Regions from separate parts of the Actinoplanes octamycinicus genome, predicted to be linked through region 1. Evidence: riboswitches for the same ligand, from Rfam matches in the RefSeq annotation. Region 1 holds a riboswitch; each other region holds the start of a gene.
The links. A riboswitch is a leader RNA that binds a small molecule or an ion and turns the genes downstream of it on or off. The one in region 1 is predicted to bind cyclic di-AMP.
Positions count from the first base shown of each region.

Region 1 (3,567 bases):
CAGGTCCGCCGCCTGCGGCGTGCGTCCGGCAGCGACCAGGATCTCCGCCGCGGTCACGGTGACCCCGTCACTCAGGGTCACGTCAACACCGAGACCCGTTCGGCGTACGGCCTGAGCGCGCGCCCCGATCCGGATGTCCACCCCCTGCTCGGTCAGCGACTGCGCCACCTGCTCACCGGCGAACGGCTCCTCCCGCGGCAGCAGCCCCCGCTCCCCCGGGATCAGGGTGACCCGGGCGCCGAGCGAGGTGAACGCCTGGCTGAGCTCGGAGCCGACCACCCCGCCACCGAGCACGATCAGCGACTCCGGGATGACCGGGGTGGTGACCGCCGCCCGGTTCGTCCACGGCTCGGCGTCGGCCAGCCCGTCGATGGCGGGCAGCGCGGCCCGGGTGCCGCCGGCCAGGATGACCGCCCGCCGGGCCTCGAGGATCTCGTCGCCGACCCGGACGCGTTTCTCCCCGGCGAGCCGGCCCCAGCCGCGGACCAGGGTGATCCCCCGCTCCGCCAGCCAGGGCAGCTGGCCGGCGTCGTCCAGGCCGCCGATCAGCTCGTCGCGGCGGCGCAGCACGGCGGCCACGTCGAGGTCGCCGGTGACCGCGGCGGCCACCCCGGGTGTGCGCCGGGCCTCGGCGAGCAGCTCACCCGGGCGCAGCAGCGCCTTGGACGGCATGCACGCGTAGTAGGAGCACTCCCCGCCGACCTTGTCGGCCTCGACGATCGCCACATCCAGTCCGGCCTCGGCCAGCCGGCCGGCCGCCACCTCGCCGCCGGGTCCGGCGCCGATCACCACCACGTCAAAGCTTCGCATGCGGTAGATGGTCGCCCGGCGGCGAACTCGTTCACCCCAGGGGGTTGCCCTGGGCGGCACCCGGGGCCGCCGGGGGTCAGCTCGGTGACGGGGCGGCGGGGCGGGGCCGGATGTCGCTGAACGTGTAGCACGCCTCGTCGTCGATGGCGTTCGGCATCGGGTCGATCGTCAGCGAGGCGGGCAGGCCGGCCGCGTCGGTGGTGAACTCGATCACGGCGTCCGGCCCGGCGGTGCCGGTTTCGGCGAGCAGCTCGGCGATGGCCGGGTAGTGCGCCACGTCCGGGTTGGTGTCCCGGTCGGCGGGCTCGCCGGTGACCCGCTCGCCGGCCACGGTGATCCGGTACTTGCCGATCAGTGCCCGCTCGCCGCAGGTCGAGGTGAGGACGTAGGTGTAGTGCGACGGCAGGTTCGCGGCTGCCACGTGGACGGCGTCACGGGTCTCCGCGGTCGTACCGGAAAGGGTGGTGCCGCACGCGGAGACCGCGAGTGCGGTGATCACGGTGAGCAGCGCGGTCCGGCGCTGTCGGGAATCGGCCATGGCTGGTTCGACGCACCGTGACCAGCGGCGGTTCCGCCCTTTCTGCCGGTCGTGCGGCATGCCGGGAGGACGGGCGGATGACCGGTTTCGGAAATGCCTGGCTTTCCAGGGCACGAACAAGATCAAATCACCCTAATACCGTGAAGAACGTCACTATCCGGCATCAAAAACTTGGATGAACGACCGGGGATGTGGTTACCGTCGGTCGTCCCGCGATGGCGGGCACTGTGGACGGACCGCCGAATCCTGCCGCCGATCCACAGACTCGATGAGAAGGGCAGGAGCGGGGGACCCACCGTTTCCGGCGCGTCCATCACGGAGCGCGCCTCGGGGTGAAGCCGCCATGTGTGACGCGGCCGGGCCGATCTGCCCGAACCCGACAGCTCACCTCGCAGGCGTGGAGGATCATCCATGTCTCGGATCGGTAGACGAACGCGCCTTGCTGCCCTCACCCTGGTGGCGGCGGGCGTGACCGGAGCCGGCGTGCTGTTCGCGCCCGCTTCCCCGGCGATGGCATCCAGCGTCAACTGGGACGTGGTCGCCAAGTGCGAATCGGGCGGCCGCTGGCACATCAACACCGGTAACGGGTACTACGGCGGCCTGCAGTTCAGCCGCAGCACGTGGAAGGCGAACGGCGGCGGCAAGTACGCGTCGACCGCGGACAAGGCCACCAAGGGCGAGCAGATCAAGATCGCCGAGAAGCTGTACGCCAAGCGCGGGCTGAGCCCGTGGCCGGTGTGCGGCAAGAAGGCCGGCGTGCACAAGAAGGCCACGTCGACCAGGAAGAAGTCCACCAAGGCGAAGAGCAGTAAGGTCAAGTCGACCGGCAAGACCTACGTGGTGAAGTCCGGCGACACGCTCGCCAAGATCGCCCGGAAGTACCACATCAAGGGCGGCTGGCGGACGCTGTACAAGCTCAACAAGAGCAAGCTGTCCAGCCCGAGCCGGATCTACCCCGGTCAGCGGATCCGTCTCTGACGGTCCGTCCTCCGGCCGCGCGGTCGTCCGGGCGGGCGGCGGCGCGGCCGGGACGATCACCGCCCCGTCCGGCCCGCGGAGGCCGTCACCGCCGGCGGCAGACCGGCGACATCCCTGGTGATCCTTGTCCCGCTGACCTGATCCGCACCAGGTCAGGTGTGAGGATTGCCGCCGGGACGTGGGCGCGGCAACGGGGGAACACATGCGGTGGGTCGGGGCGGCGGGGCTGGCCGGGGGCATGCTGCTGCTGGTGGCGGGATGCGGAGCGACTGATCCGTACGCGAATGCCGCCCCGGCCTCCCCCGCGCCTTCCCACCCGGCGGCCTTCCCGGCGCCGTCCCAGTCGGCGGCTTTCCTCTCGCCGTCCCGGTCGGCGGCGCCGGACTGGGTCGGCACCTGGGGTGTCGCGATGACCGACGGCGGGCAGGCCTTCGAGCGGCAGACCGTCCGGCAGATCGTGCACACCAGCGTCGCCGGGGACCGCGCCCGGCTGGAGCTGTCCCACGCGTTCGGCCGCACGCCGCTGGTGATCGGCGGGGTGCACGTGGCGCGGCAGGTGTCCGGGAGCACCATCGACCCGGCCACCGACACCGTGGTGACCTTCGGCGGCAGGACGGCGGTGACCATCCCGGCGGGCGGCACGGTGACCAGCGACCCGGTGAGCTTCGCCGTGCCGGCCGACGCCGATCTGGCGGTCAGCGTCCACCTGCCGGCGGCGACCGGCGAGACCACCCGGCATCCGCTCGGCACCAGGGACAATTTCATCGGTACCGGCGACCAGCTCACCGCCACGAGCATCCGCGGCGCCGAGACGTCCAGCAACTACTTCTTCCTGACCGGCCTGGACGTGCACAACTCCGCGGCGGAGGGGACGGTCGTGGCGTTCGGGGCGTCGATCACCGACGGGCTGGACTCGGCCTTCGGGGCCAACCAGCGGTGGCCGGACCTGCTCGCCGACCGGCTGCGCGCGGCGGGGCGGACGATCGGCGTGGTGAACACCGGGATCAGCGGCAACCGGCTGACCGCCGACGGCACCGACGGACGCGGCGAGAGCGCGGCCCACCGGTTCGAGCGGGACGTGCTGCGGCGTACCGGAGTGCGCTGGGTGATCATCTCGGACGACCCGCTGAACGATCTGGGCAGCCACCGCGCACCGGGCAGCGACGAGATCATCAGCGCCTACCGGCAGCTGATCGATCGCGGTCATGCGGCCGGGATCAGGGTGATCTGCTCGACGCTCA
Region 1 covers NZ_JACHNB010000001.1:9,351,346-9,354,912, forward strand. Annotated here, with positions in the region: gene BJY16_RS42370 (dihydrolipoyl dehydrogenase family protein) at 1-810, opposite strand, end outside; gene BJY16_RS42375 (DUF6174 domain-containing protein) at 887-1,348, opposite strand; cyclic di-AMP (ydaO/yuaA leader) riboswitch at 1,576-1,761, shown strand; gene BJY16_RS48835 (LysM peptidoglycan-binding domain-containing protein) at 1,760-2,326, shown strand; gene BJY16_RS42385 (GDSL-type esterase/lipase family protein) at 2,529-3,567, shown strand, end outside.

Region 2 (3,567 bases), 7.1 Mb from region 1:
CCCACGACTACCTGGGCGAGGCCGCCCTGATGGACCTGCACGACCTGCACCAGAACGCGCGGGACGGCGTGCACGTGGCGTCCCTCGCGGGTTCCTGGATCGCGCTGGTCGCCGGTCTCGGCGGCATGCGTGACTTCAACGGTCAGCTGTCGTTCGCGCCGCGGCTGCCCAGCCGGATCAACAACCTGGACTTCTCGCTGCTCTGGCGGGGTCTGCGGCTGCGGGTCAACGTCACCGCCGAGGAGGTCACCTACTCGCTGCGCAACGGCGGCGGCTCGGCCCGGCTGACCCTGCTGCACCACGGCAAGGAGATCGAGGTGACCCAGGTGCGGCCGGTGACCATGGCGATCCCGTCGGCCGGACCGGTCGGCCCGGCGCCGGCCCAGCCGGCCGGGCGGGCCCCGGTGCGGCGCGCCACCCCGCATCACTGAGGCGATACGACAACGGCCCCTCACCCGCAAGGGTGGGGGCCGTTCTCGGTGGCTCGATTACAGCAGTGACACGTGCACGTGGTCGGTGTGATCACTCGGCCCGTGGTAGGCGTGCCAGTTGTTCGTCGCCGGGAACCAGATCTGCTTGTACCAGATCACGTAGTAGATGCCGAGGCGGTCGGCGTTGCGCACCAGGAACGCGGTGAGGTCGTTGCCGTACCGCATCATCTTGTTGTTGCCGGTCGCCGAGGAGAACCCGCTCTTCTGCAGGGACCAATCGCAGGCCCGGCCTTTCGGGTGCTCGAACGGGCCGCCGTCGCGGTGGCAGCCGACGAACAGGTCGAAGCCGGCTTTCCGCACCTCCTTGTAGAGGTGCAGGGTGCGCTTGGTGATGCAACCGTCGGTGGTCGGGTCCTTCTGGTTGCACGACTCCGGCGAGAAACCGCCGTCGGAGTTGCGCGGCGCCGGTGCGGCGGTCGCGGATTTCGCGTCGACGAAGCCGGCGGTGATGGTCTTGTTGATGCCGGTGCCGCCACCGAGCAGCTCGAGCTGGTCCTCGGCCGAGTCGTGCAGCTTCTTCTGCACCGAGAGCTGCTGCTCCTCGTTCTTCAGCTCGGCGTCGAGGCGCTGCTTGTCGGCGGTGATGCCCTGCAGCAGCGTGTTCAGCTCGTGCAGTTTCTCGTCGTGGACCTTGTTGATCTCCTCGAGCGAGACCGCCTTGTCCAGGAAGTCCGAGGAGTCGTTGGCCCGCAGCAGGAAGCTCAGCGAGCTCAGGTTGCCGATCTGGTACTGCTGCTTGGCGATCGCGTTGACCTCGGGGACCAGCTGGTCGCGCCGGGCCTCCGCGGTCTTGATCTGAGCGGCCAGCTGGATCTGGGTCTTCTTCGACTTCGCGACCGCTGCCTTGGCGTTCACGAACCGGCGGTTCGTGGTCTCGATCTGGTCGGAGAGGTCGTCGCTCGCCTCTCCCTCCTCAGCGGTCGAGCCGCTACCTCCAGGAGCGGCGTGTGCCGGGGTGACCGGGGCCACGAATATCGCGGCGGTCACCAGCGGCGCCAGGGCAAGCGTCAGCCACCGGCGGGGACGTGCGGTCATCAACAATCCTTCCTTGTCACCGCCGACCGGGTTAGCTGACGGGTTCGGGACGGAAGCTATCCCTACCGCATAACGCGGATTCACCCCAACTACCTGGTTCCCCGGCTCGCCTTTCGACGATTGGGCGGCGGCCTGCCGGCAACTCGGGGGCGGTGCCGTCCTGGCAGGACCGGCGGCCAGTTTACCTGAGATATCACGGGACATCAGGGTCCGGAAAACCGTCAAAATTGTTACTGCACAACGACTTTCCGTAATGGCGTCACCACTCGTGACCGGGCCGTCGCCATCGGTACGAGAACTGTCGATTCGTCGATCGCCTGGGGTATGGTCGTCGCGGTTCCCGCGCGGGGACCGCCGCCTAATCGCATAACGCGCGAGCCGGGGATCCACATTTCTTCCGGGGCGAATCCGCATCCCGCGGTAGGGATCTCCTTCATCCCGAGCCCGTCAGCTAACCCGGCCGGCGGCCGACGGAAGGAAACAGCCAGTGCAGCACGTGACTGCGCGGCGACGATGGGCGGCCTTTCTGACGCTCCTGATCGCCGCATGCGGGATCGCCGGGGTCGCCGGGCCGGCCGCCGCCGCGCCCCGCCCCCTGGCCGCGCCGGGCGAGTCCGGCGACGACGGCGAGGGCGGCTCCAAGTCCCTGCTCGACAAACTCGACGAGGCCTCCAAGGGCTACGTCGCGGCCAAGGCCAAGCTGGCCAAGTCCAAGCAGCAGCAGACCGCGCTGGCCGCCGAGCTGAAGAAGCTGGACGCGGCCCTCGGCCCGCAGCAGGCGGCGCTCAACAAGTACGCCGAGCAGGCGTACTCGATGGGCCGGCTCGGCCCGCTCAGCGCGCTGCTCGGCGCCGACTCGTCGGCCGGCTTCCTGGACCGGGCCCAGCTGCTGACCACCGTGGCGGCCCGGCAGAACGCGGCGATCGCCGACCTGAAGACCACCCGGACCGACCGGCAGGCCGCCAAGACCGGGATCGACGCCGCCGTCATCGACCAGCAGAAGCAGGTCAACGTGATGGCCAAGCGCAAGGCCCAGGCCGAGCAGGCGCTCAAGGACGCCGACCAGGGCGGGGACTCCGGTGACGACGACTCCGGCAGCGGCAGTGGCAGTGGCAGCGCGGACGCCGACAAGCCGGGCAGCCTGAGCGGCGGCTGCGTGCCGGACCCGACCACCGACGGCTGCATCAGCAAGCGTCTGCTCTTCGCCATGCAGCAGGCGCAGAAGGCCGGGTTCACCCGCTACGTCGCCTGCTACCGGCCGCAGAACAGCGGGGAGCACCCGAAGGGCCGGGCCTGCGACTTCGCCGCCGACAAGAACGGGTTCGGCGGGGTGGCGACCGGCTCCAGCAAGACCTACGGCACCGACCTGGCGAACTACTTCATCCACAACGCGGACACGCTGGGCGTGCTCTACGTGATCTGGTTCAAGCGGATCTGGCTGCCGAGCAGCGGGTGGAAGTCGTACAGCGGGGCGGGCGGCACACCGTCGACCGACCACACCAACCACGTGCACCTTTCGGTGACGTAAATCTCAAGACCAAGTTTTCGGTACGGCCGGCGCGTTCCGGTCGTACCGAAAAGTCTGGCGAACCGGACGCCGGAGCGGACCGTGACCGCAGGCCGGGAGCAGTCAGGCCGGGAGCAGGCGGTGGCCGGCCATCTCCAGCTCCTCGCCGTCGTGCCGGACCGCGACCGGGGTGTTGAGGCCGGAGGCCGGGTCGTGCAGGACGACCGACGCCCCGTCGACGCGATAGGTGCCGCTCGGCCGCTTCCGGCGGCCGGCCACCTCGCCGGCGTAGGTGCCGTCGGTGCGCAGCTGCAGCTTGACCGTGCCGTCCGGGCTGCGCCAGGCGCCGACCACCGCCGAGCCGCTCACCACCGCGGGCGGCGCCGGCGCCAGGCCCAGCCCGGCGTCGGAGGTGCGGCCCATGGCGATGGCCAGCATGGCGGCGGCGTCCAGCACGGTGGTGTCGACGCGAGGGGAGTGCGAATGCATGGGGCCGGCTCCGGGAGGTCGGTGTCGGGAACGACCCCTAACTTC
Region 2 covers NZ_JACHNB010000001.1:2,264,067-2,267,633, forward strand. Annotated here, with positions in the region: gene BJY16_RS10210 (glycoside hydrolase family 65 protein) at 1-431, shown strand, start outside; gene BJY16_RS10215 (coiled-coil domain-containing protein) at 489-1,526, opposite strand; cyclic di-AMP (ydaO/yuaA leader) riboswitch at 1,532-1,663, opposite strand; cyclic di-AMP (ydaO/yuaA leader) riboswitch at 1,872-2,008, shown strand; gene BJY16_RS10220 (coiled-coil domain-containing protein) at 2,014-3,054, shown strand; gene BJY16_RS10225 (hypothetical protein) at 3,157-3,522, opposite strand.
Region 2: it holds a riboswitch for cyclic di-AMP, as region 1 does, so the genes downstream of both, BJY16_RS10220 (coiled-coil domain-containing protein) here and BJY16_RS48835 (LysM peptidoglycan-binding domain-containing protein) in region 1, are expected to answer to the same signal.

Region 3 (3,567 bases), 6.9 Mb from region 1:
ATGAAGGCGGACAGAGCCGGACTTGTCCGGTCCTGCCAGACCAGCGCCAGCAGGGCCGGGATGTCGATCCCGTCGATCGGGATGCTGACCAGGTCCGGGTGCGCGGCGGCCATCGACTCGCTGAGCACCGCGACGCCCAGACCGCGCCGGGCCAGGCCGGCCACGGTGTCCGGCGAGGTGGCGACGAGCGCGACCTCCGGTCGCAGTCCGGTCCGCCCGGCGAAGGCCTTGTCGAGCACGTCACGGATGCCGGTCCCGACGGGCAGACAGATTGTTTCGTACGCCGTGAGCGCGGTGACCGTGACGCTGCCTCGCATCGCCAGCTCGCTGCCCGGCGCGGTCAGCGCCACCAGGCGCTCGCTCACGATGACCCGGGATTTCAGCTGGTCCGGTGGCTCGCCGGCCAGCCCGGCCAGGGCGACGTCGAGGCTGCCGGTGCGCACCCCGGCGACCAGGTGATCCGAGTTCGCCTCGGCCAGCTCCAGCTCGATCCCCGGATGCTCGTGATGGAACGCGGCGAGCGCGTCGAACAGCGGCGCCACCTCGCACCCGGTCACCATCCCGATGGTGAGCCGGCCCCGGACCAGCCCTTTGACGTCGTCGATCGCGTCGCGCAGGTCGAGGGTGGAGTCGAGCGCGGCCCGGGCGTGCCGCAGCGCCGCGGCGCCCGCCTCGGTGAGCCGGGCGACCCGGCCGCTGCGGTCGAAGAGCTCCGCGCCCAGCTCGTGCTCCAGCGCCTTGATCTGGGCGCTCACCCCGGACTGGGTGATGTGCACCCGGGCCGCGGCGCGGGTGAAGCTGCCGGTCTCGGCGACCGCGACGAAGTACTCCAACTGCCGCAGATCCATGAGTGGCGATTGTAGCTGGTATGAAAACCATTCGTTGGACTTGTAGGCGGCGCCGGGGCAGGGTGGAGTCATGAGCGAACGAGAGAAAGCAATGCACCCGGAGGACTTGACCCGTTTGTTCGTCGAGCGCGCCAATGCGAAAGACGCCGAGGGCCTGGCCCTGCTGTATGAGGAGGATGCCGTGATGGCCTATCCGCCCGGCAGCGAAACGGTCGGCCGCGCCGCGATCCAGAAACTCTGGGCCGAGCTGCTGCCGACAATGCCGGCCTTCGAGCCCGAGACGCCGCTGCCCACGCTGATCAGCGGCGACCTGGCCCTCACCTCGACCCCGCCGAGAGACGGGGCCGGGGCTCGGGCACAGGTCGTCCGCCGACAGCCTGATGGTTCGTGGTTGCGGGTGCTCGACCACCCGGAGCTGGGCCGGGCCTGACCTCAGATGGCCAGGCGCTGACCGACCCGGAGACGGTTCGGGCTGCTCAGCCGGCTCGCGTTGGCGCGGTAAAGCGCCTTCCAGCCGCCCTTGACGTGGTAACGCGTGGCGATGCCGGAAAGGGTGTCGCCGCGCTTCACCACGTAGGTCCGGGTCGCCTTCAGCGGCGTGGTGTAAGACGCCAGTCGGTACGGGCTCGCCGAGGTGCTCTTCCGCGCCTTGGTGAGACCGCGCCGGCCGCAGGTGGGCCAGGCGCCGATGCCCTGGTTGCGGAGCACCCGCTCGGCGACCACGATCTGCTCGCTCTTGGAGGCGAGGTTGGCCGTGGAGCCGTATTTCCCGCCGCCGTGCGCCCGCCAGGTGCTGCGGCTGAACTGCAGACCGCCGTAATAGCCGTTCCCGGTGTTGATCCTCCAGTTCCCACCGGATTCGCACTTGGCCACGGCGTCCCAGTTCACGTTGGGGGCGGCGCTGGCCGGCGAGGCTTCGACGGCGAGGAGGCCGACGGCGCCGGCCAGCCCCGCCACGGCGAGGCCGAGAGTGCGCTGGAGCTTGCTGCGGGTGGTCTGCGCGGGCCGATTGTGGGCGCGCGGGGACTGGGCTCGCCGGGACAGGACACGACGAACCCGCTGGTTCAGGTGAAGCATGAAGTTTTCCTCCACGCCTGCGAGGTGAGCTGTCGGGTTCGGGCCGAGGAGCCCGGCCGCGTCAAGCGCGGCTTCACCCCGAGGCGCACTCCGGAGAGCGCGCCGAGGAACTGTGGGTCCCCCGCTCCATGCCTGTGGGTTGTTGACCGTGACCAGCAGGCAGGACTCGGCGTTCCGGCCACGGTGTCCGCGTTGTGCGGACTGCCGACGGTAGCCACCGCTTCACGGAACCGACCAGGTCCGGAAGCGGGGCCGGTGACTTTGTTCTCACAAATTAGCCGCTTTGATCTTCCTTTGTGTGAATAACACCGCGAGTTCTCGAGTCCCGCCAGGACTTGCCACCACCGTGGTCCGCCAGGCGAGGGAAAGCCGGTGAGAGGACGATTGGCAACGTCCGGAGTGGGTAAAGGAAGACTGCTTTTTGGAGTTTCGCCTTGCTGTTTTGCCTGCATGCCGCGATCTTTGTTACCGATGGGTTGCGTACGAGCCCGGCATAGGGTGCACAATCTCCGACCATGAGCGATCTCACCCGCGACTTCGACGTCGTCCTCTACGGCGCGTCCGGCTTCGTCGGCGCCCTGGTGGCGAAACACCTCGCCGGATACGCGCCGGCCGGCACCCGCATCGCCCTGGCCGGACGCTCCGCGGCGAAACTCGCCGACGTCAAGTCCCGGCTGAAGGTCGACTGGCCGGTTCTGATCGCCGACGCCGGCGACGCGGAGGCGCTGGCCGCGGTGGCCGGCCGGACCCGCGTGGTGATCACCACGGTGGGGCCGTACGCGAAGTACGGTCGTCCGCTCGCGCACGCCTGCGCCGCGGCCGGCACCGACTATGTCGATCTGACCGGTGAGGTGCTGTTCGCCCGGGACAGCATCGACGAGAACCATGAGCTCGCTCGCAGCACCGGTGCGCGGATCATCCACTCGTGCGGCTTCGACTCCATTCCGTCCGACCTCGGCGTGCACGTGCTGCACCAGCAGGTCGAGCGGGACGGCGCGGGGGAACTCACCGACACGACGCTGGTGGTGACCAGCATGTCCGGCGGCATCAGCGGCGGGACGATCGACTCGATGCGCAACCAGGTGGACGTGCTCAAACAGAAGCCGGAGCTGCGCAAGGTGGCGGGCAGTCCGTATTCGCTCAGCCCGGATCGGCACGCCGAGCCGAAACTGGGTCGGCAGAGTGACATGGACACGCTGGTCGCCTCCGAAGTGGACCCGTCGTTGCGGGGGCGGCTCGCGCCGTTCGTCATGGCGTCCTACAACACCCGGGTGGTGCGGCGGAGCAACGCGCTGCGGGGCTGGGCGTACGGTCGCGAATTCAAGTACCGCGAGGCGATGAGCGTCGGGGCGTCACCGATCGCGCCGCTCGTGGCGATCGGCACGAAACTCGGCCTCGGGGCGCTGGTCGTCGGGCTGGCGTTGCCGCCGACGCGCTACCTGCTGGACCGGGTCCTGCCGAAACCGGGGGAGGGGCCGAGCGAGAAGGTCCAGCAGAACGGGCATTTCACCATGGACATCTTCACGACCACCTCGACCGGGGCGCGGTACACGGCTCGCTTCCGGGCCAAAGGTGACCCGGGGTATGCGGCCACCGCGGTCATGCTGGGGGAGTCGGCGCTGGCGCTCGTGCTGGACCGGGA
Region 3 covers NZ_JACHNB010000001.1:2,429,137-2,432,703, forward strand. Annotated here, with positions in the region: gene BJY16_RS10925 (LysR family transcriptional regulator) at 1-848, opposite strand, end outside; gene BJY16_RS10930 (YybH family protein) at 940-1,278, shown strand; gene BJY16_RS10935 (LysM peptidoglycan-binding domain-containing protein) at 1,281-1,925, opposite strand; cyclic di-AMP (ydaO/yuaA leader) riboswitch at 1,925-2,099, opposite strand; gene BJY16_RS10940 (saccharopine dehydrogenase family protein) at 2,441-3,567, shown strand, end outside.
Region 3: it holds a riboswitch for cyclic di-AMP, as region 1 does, so the genes downstream of both, BJY16_RS10935 (LysM peptidoglycan-binding domain-containing protein) here and BJY16_RS48835 (LysM peptidoglycan-binding domain-containing protein) in region 1, are expected to answer to the same signal.

Region 4 (3,567 bases), 6.2 Mb from region 1:
GATCAGCCGGGCGATCGCCCAGCAGGAGCGCACCGTCCGCCTCCCGGTGCACCTGGTCGAGGACGTCAACCGGATGCGTAACGTGACCCGCCAGCTCGTCCGTGAGCTGGGCGGCGACCCGGAGCCGGAGCAGGTCGCCGCGGCCCTCGGCGTGACCGTGGAGCGGGTCAACGAGCTGACCCGGTGGGCCCAGGACACCGTGTCCCTGGACACCCCGGTCGGCGACGACGGCGACACCAACCTGGGTGACCTGGTGGCCGACAGCGATGCCCCCTCGCCCGAGGAGATCGTGCTGAGCGCACTGGAGCGCCAGCGCATCGAGGGCCTGCTCAACCACCTGGACGACCGCTCGGCCGGCATCATGCGGGCCCGCTACGGCCTGGAGGACGGCCGCGAGCACTCGCTGACCGAGGTGGCCTCGCGCTTCTCGCTCAGCCGCGAGCGGATCCGCCAGCTGGAGATCCAGGCGCTCGGCCGGCTGCGTGAGCTGGCCCGGGCCGAGGGCCTGCAGGCCGCCTGACCCACCACAGCAGCGAAGGCCGGCACCCCGAGGGGTGCCGGCCTTCGGCGTTCCTGCGGCGGGTTACGACACCCGGCCGTACCCGGGGCTGTCCGGGGTCATGATGTTGATCGTCCGGTAGAGCACGTCCCGGCCGGCCGACGGCGCGTCGATGATCTTGCCGTCGCCGACGTAGAGCGCGACGTGCCCGCCACCTCGGTAGAACACCAGGTCGCCGGGCTGGAGCTGGCTCTTGTCGCTGAACATCCGCACGGCACCCTTCTGGGCGGCCGCGTTGTGTGGCAGCGACTTGCCGGCCGCGGCCCAGGCCGCCATGGTCAGACCCGAGCAGTCGTACGAGTCGGGACCGGCGTCGCCGAACCCGTACGGCTTGCCGACCTGCTTGAACGCGAAGGCGACCGCCTTGCCGGCCGAGCCCGCGATCTGCGGGATCTTGCCGGTGTACGAGCCGGTGTCCTCGGTGGCGCTGCCGTAGAGGTCCTCGCGCATGTCGTACAGCTTCTGAAGATCCTTCTTGATCTTCGTCTTCTGCGCGTCCAGCTCCTTGACCTGGAGCTGCTGCTTCTGCTCGGTGGTCTTGAGGGCCGCCTGCTTCTGCGCGAAGGTCTCGGTGGTCTCGGTGTAGGCGTCGATGTCCGCCTGGTTGGCCCGGGTGATCTGCTCCAGGTAGCCCATCCGGTCCAGCAGCTCGCCCTGCTTGCCGCTGAGCAGCACGGTCATCGGGCCGACCCGGCCGGTGATGTACTGCGAGGTGGCGATCGTCGACATCTTGGCGCTGGCCTTGGTCAGCGCCTCCTGGGCCGGTTTCAGCGAGGCGGTCAGCTTCACCGCGTCGGCCTTGGTCTTCTTCAGGTCGAGCCGGGTCTTGTTGTACGTCTCGGTGACGTCCTCGAGTTTCTCCGAAGCCTGGTCGATCTGCTTCTTGAGCTCACTCTCCGACGGGGCCGCGTGAGCGGCCACAGCTCCCGACGTGGTGATCGCGAGTGCGGTCAGCGCGACCACCAGCGCCCGGAGTTTGGTACGGGGGTGTGGCACTGGTCAGGGGCCTTTCTTCCGCTTGTGGCCGCCTACCGGGTTAGCTGACGGGTTCGGGCCCGGAAGATCGCCCTACCGCGCCTCGGCGCGGATTCACCCCGGAAGGTGGGTCCCCGGTTCCCACGGCGACGGGTTCGTCGCCGGTCAAGATTCGGCGGCGTTGGCCGGCGCCACCGGAGGGTTTGTGGCTGCGGACCGGACCAACCGCATCAACTTATCGGGGAAGAAAACAAAATCAAGACCTCGCCGCGTGTTTTCTTCCAATAGTCGGTCTTGCGAACTAAATCCCGATAACCGGCTGTTATTCGATCCGCGCGCAGCGTTATTTCGACCGCCGGAAGCAGACTAATCGTTCAGGGCCGGCTCGAGCGCGGCATTCGGAACCCAATGCCGGGTGACCCGGCGCTCGGCCCAGAACGAGAAGAACGGGATGGTGCCGGCCAGCATAACGATGATCATTCGGCCGAACGGCCAGCGGGCCCGCCGGGACAGGTCGAAGGTGCAGAGCAGATAGACCATGTACAGGAAGCCGTGCAGCGGGCCGATCAGCGCGACCAGCGCCGGGTTGTCACCCAGGTACTTCAGCGGCATGCCGACCAGCACGAGCACGATCAGGAGCACGCCGACGATCCAGGCGATGGTGCGGTAACGGGTGAGGGCGCCCTGCACGGCGGTCTCCTTCTGCTTCTGCTACTTGCTGATGGGGCGGCCGGGGTAGTCGGCGGGCCGGGCGCCGGGGTGCTCGGCCAGCCAGGCCAGGTAGTCGTTGTACGCGTCCAGCTCCGGGTCGGCGGCGTCCGCCGCGGCCGGCTGCACGGCCACCCGGACCGGGCGGCCCAGGGTGACCGGGGCGTCCGGGTCGCGCGCCGGGGCGGGCTCCTCGGCGGTCTCCTCTGGCGGCGCCAGCTTGCGGCGGTGCAGCTGGATCTCGCGGATCCAGATGAACACCACGAAGCCGGCGAAGACCGGCCACTCGAACATGTAGCCCCAGCTGAGCGAGTTGCCCCCGGTCGCCCGGCTGAACTGCCACCAGCCGAGCCCCAGGCAGGCCCCGGTCAGCACCAGCGCCAGGAGGTGCCGGGCGAGCCACGCCGGAGTCCACAGCCCTTTCATGCACCCGAGACTACCGGCGGGTTTGGTGGTCGCCCGCACGGGCAAGCCCCTGGACGAACAGCGGCTATCGAGACAGCGGAGGTGCACGATGACGGACCCGCGAACCGAGGGCGGCGCGGCGGTGGACTTCGAGATCGGGGTCGACCCGGTGAGCCTGCCCGACGACGACCTGTTCCGCGAGCTCGGCAGCCTGTACCGGACCCGGCTGGAGACTCTGCGGCACGGCCCGGACGCCGCGCTGGAGAACCACTTCCGGCGGACCGCCGAGCTGGAGACCGAGTACAAGGCGCGCTATCCGGGACGCGAGATCGACCCCGGCCGGCTCACCCAGGACTTCTGACCCGCCCGGTGCGGAAAGGACCCCCCATATGACCAGCCTGCAGGCCCGTGCCGCGGAGACGGCCCGGGCGTACGCGCCGCACGAGCACCGGCCGCTGGCCGGCTACCTGGTGGCGATGGGCGCCTACGGCGCGCTCGCCGCCGGCCTGGCCGCGGCCGCCAAGCTGACCGGCCGTACGCCTCCGGAACGCCCCGCTCTGGGCGACGTGGTGCTGATCTCGATCGCCACCCACAAGCTGAGCCGGCTGCTCGCCAAGGACGCGGTCACCAGCCCGCTGCGGGCGCCGTTCACCCGGTACACCGAACCGGCCGGGGCCGCGGAGCTCAACGAGGAGGTCCGGGACGAGGGCAGCAGCGTCAAGCACGGCATCGGCGAGCTGCTCACCTGCCCGTTCTGCCTGGCCGCCTGGGTGTCCACCGGACTGACCGGCGGGCTGGTGCTGGCGCCCCGGCTGACCCGGCTGGCGGCGACCGCGCTGACCGCGACCGCCGTCTCGGACTTCCTGCAGATGGCCTACTCGATGGCCAAGGAGAAGGCGGAGGGCTGAGCGGGACGGCTC
Region 4 covers NZ_JACHNB010000001.1:3,126,358-3,129,924, forward strand. Annotated here, with positions in the region: gene BJY16_RS14020 (sigma-70 family RNA polymerase sigma factor) at 1-520, shown strand, start outside; gene BJY16_RS14025 (C40 family peptidase) at 584-1,555, opposite strand; cyclic di-AMP (ydaO/yuaA leader) riboswitch at 1,570-1,705, opposite strand; gene BJY16_RS14030 (DUF3817 domain-containing protein) at 1,901-2,224, opposite strand; gene BJY16_RS14035 (hypothetical protein) at 2,246-2,668, opposite strand; gene BJY16_RS14040 (DUF6158 family protein) at 2,757-3,008, shown strand; gene BJY16_RS14045 (DUF1360 domain-containing protein) at 3,037-3,555, shown strand; gene BJY16_RS14050 (hypothetical protein) at 3,566-3,567, opposite strand, start outside.
Region 4: it holds a riboswitch for cyclic di-AMP, as region 1 does, so the genes downstream of both, BJY16_RS14025 (C40 family peptidase) here and BJY16_RS48835 (LysM peptidoglycan-binding domain-containing protein) in region 1, are expected to answer to the same signal.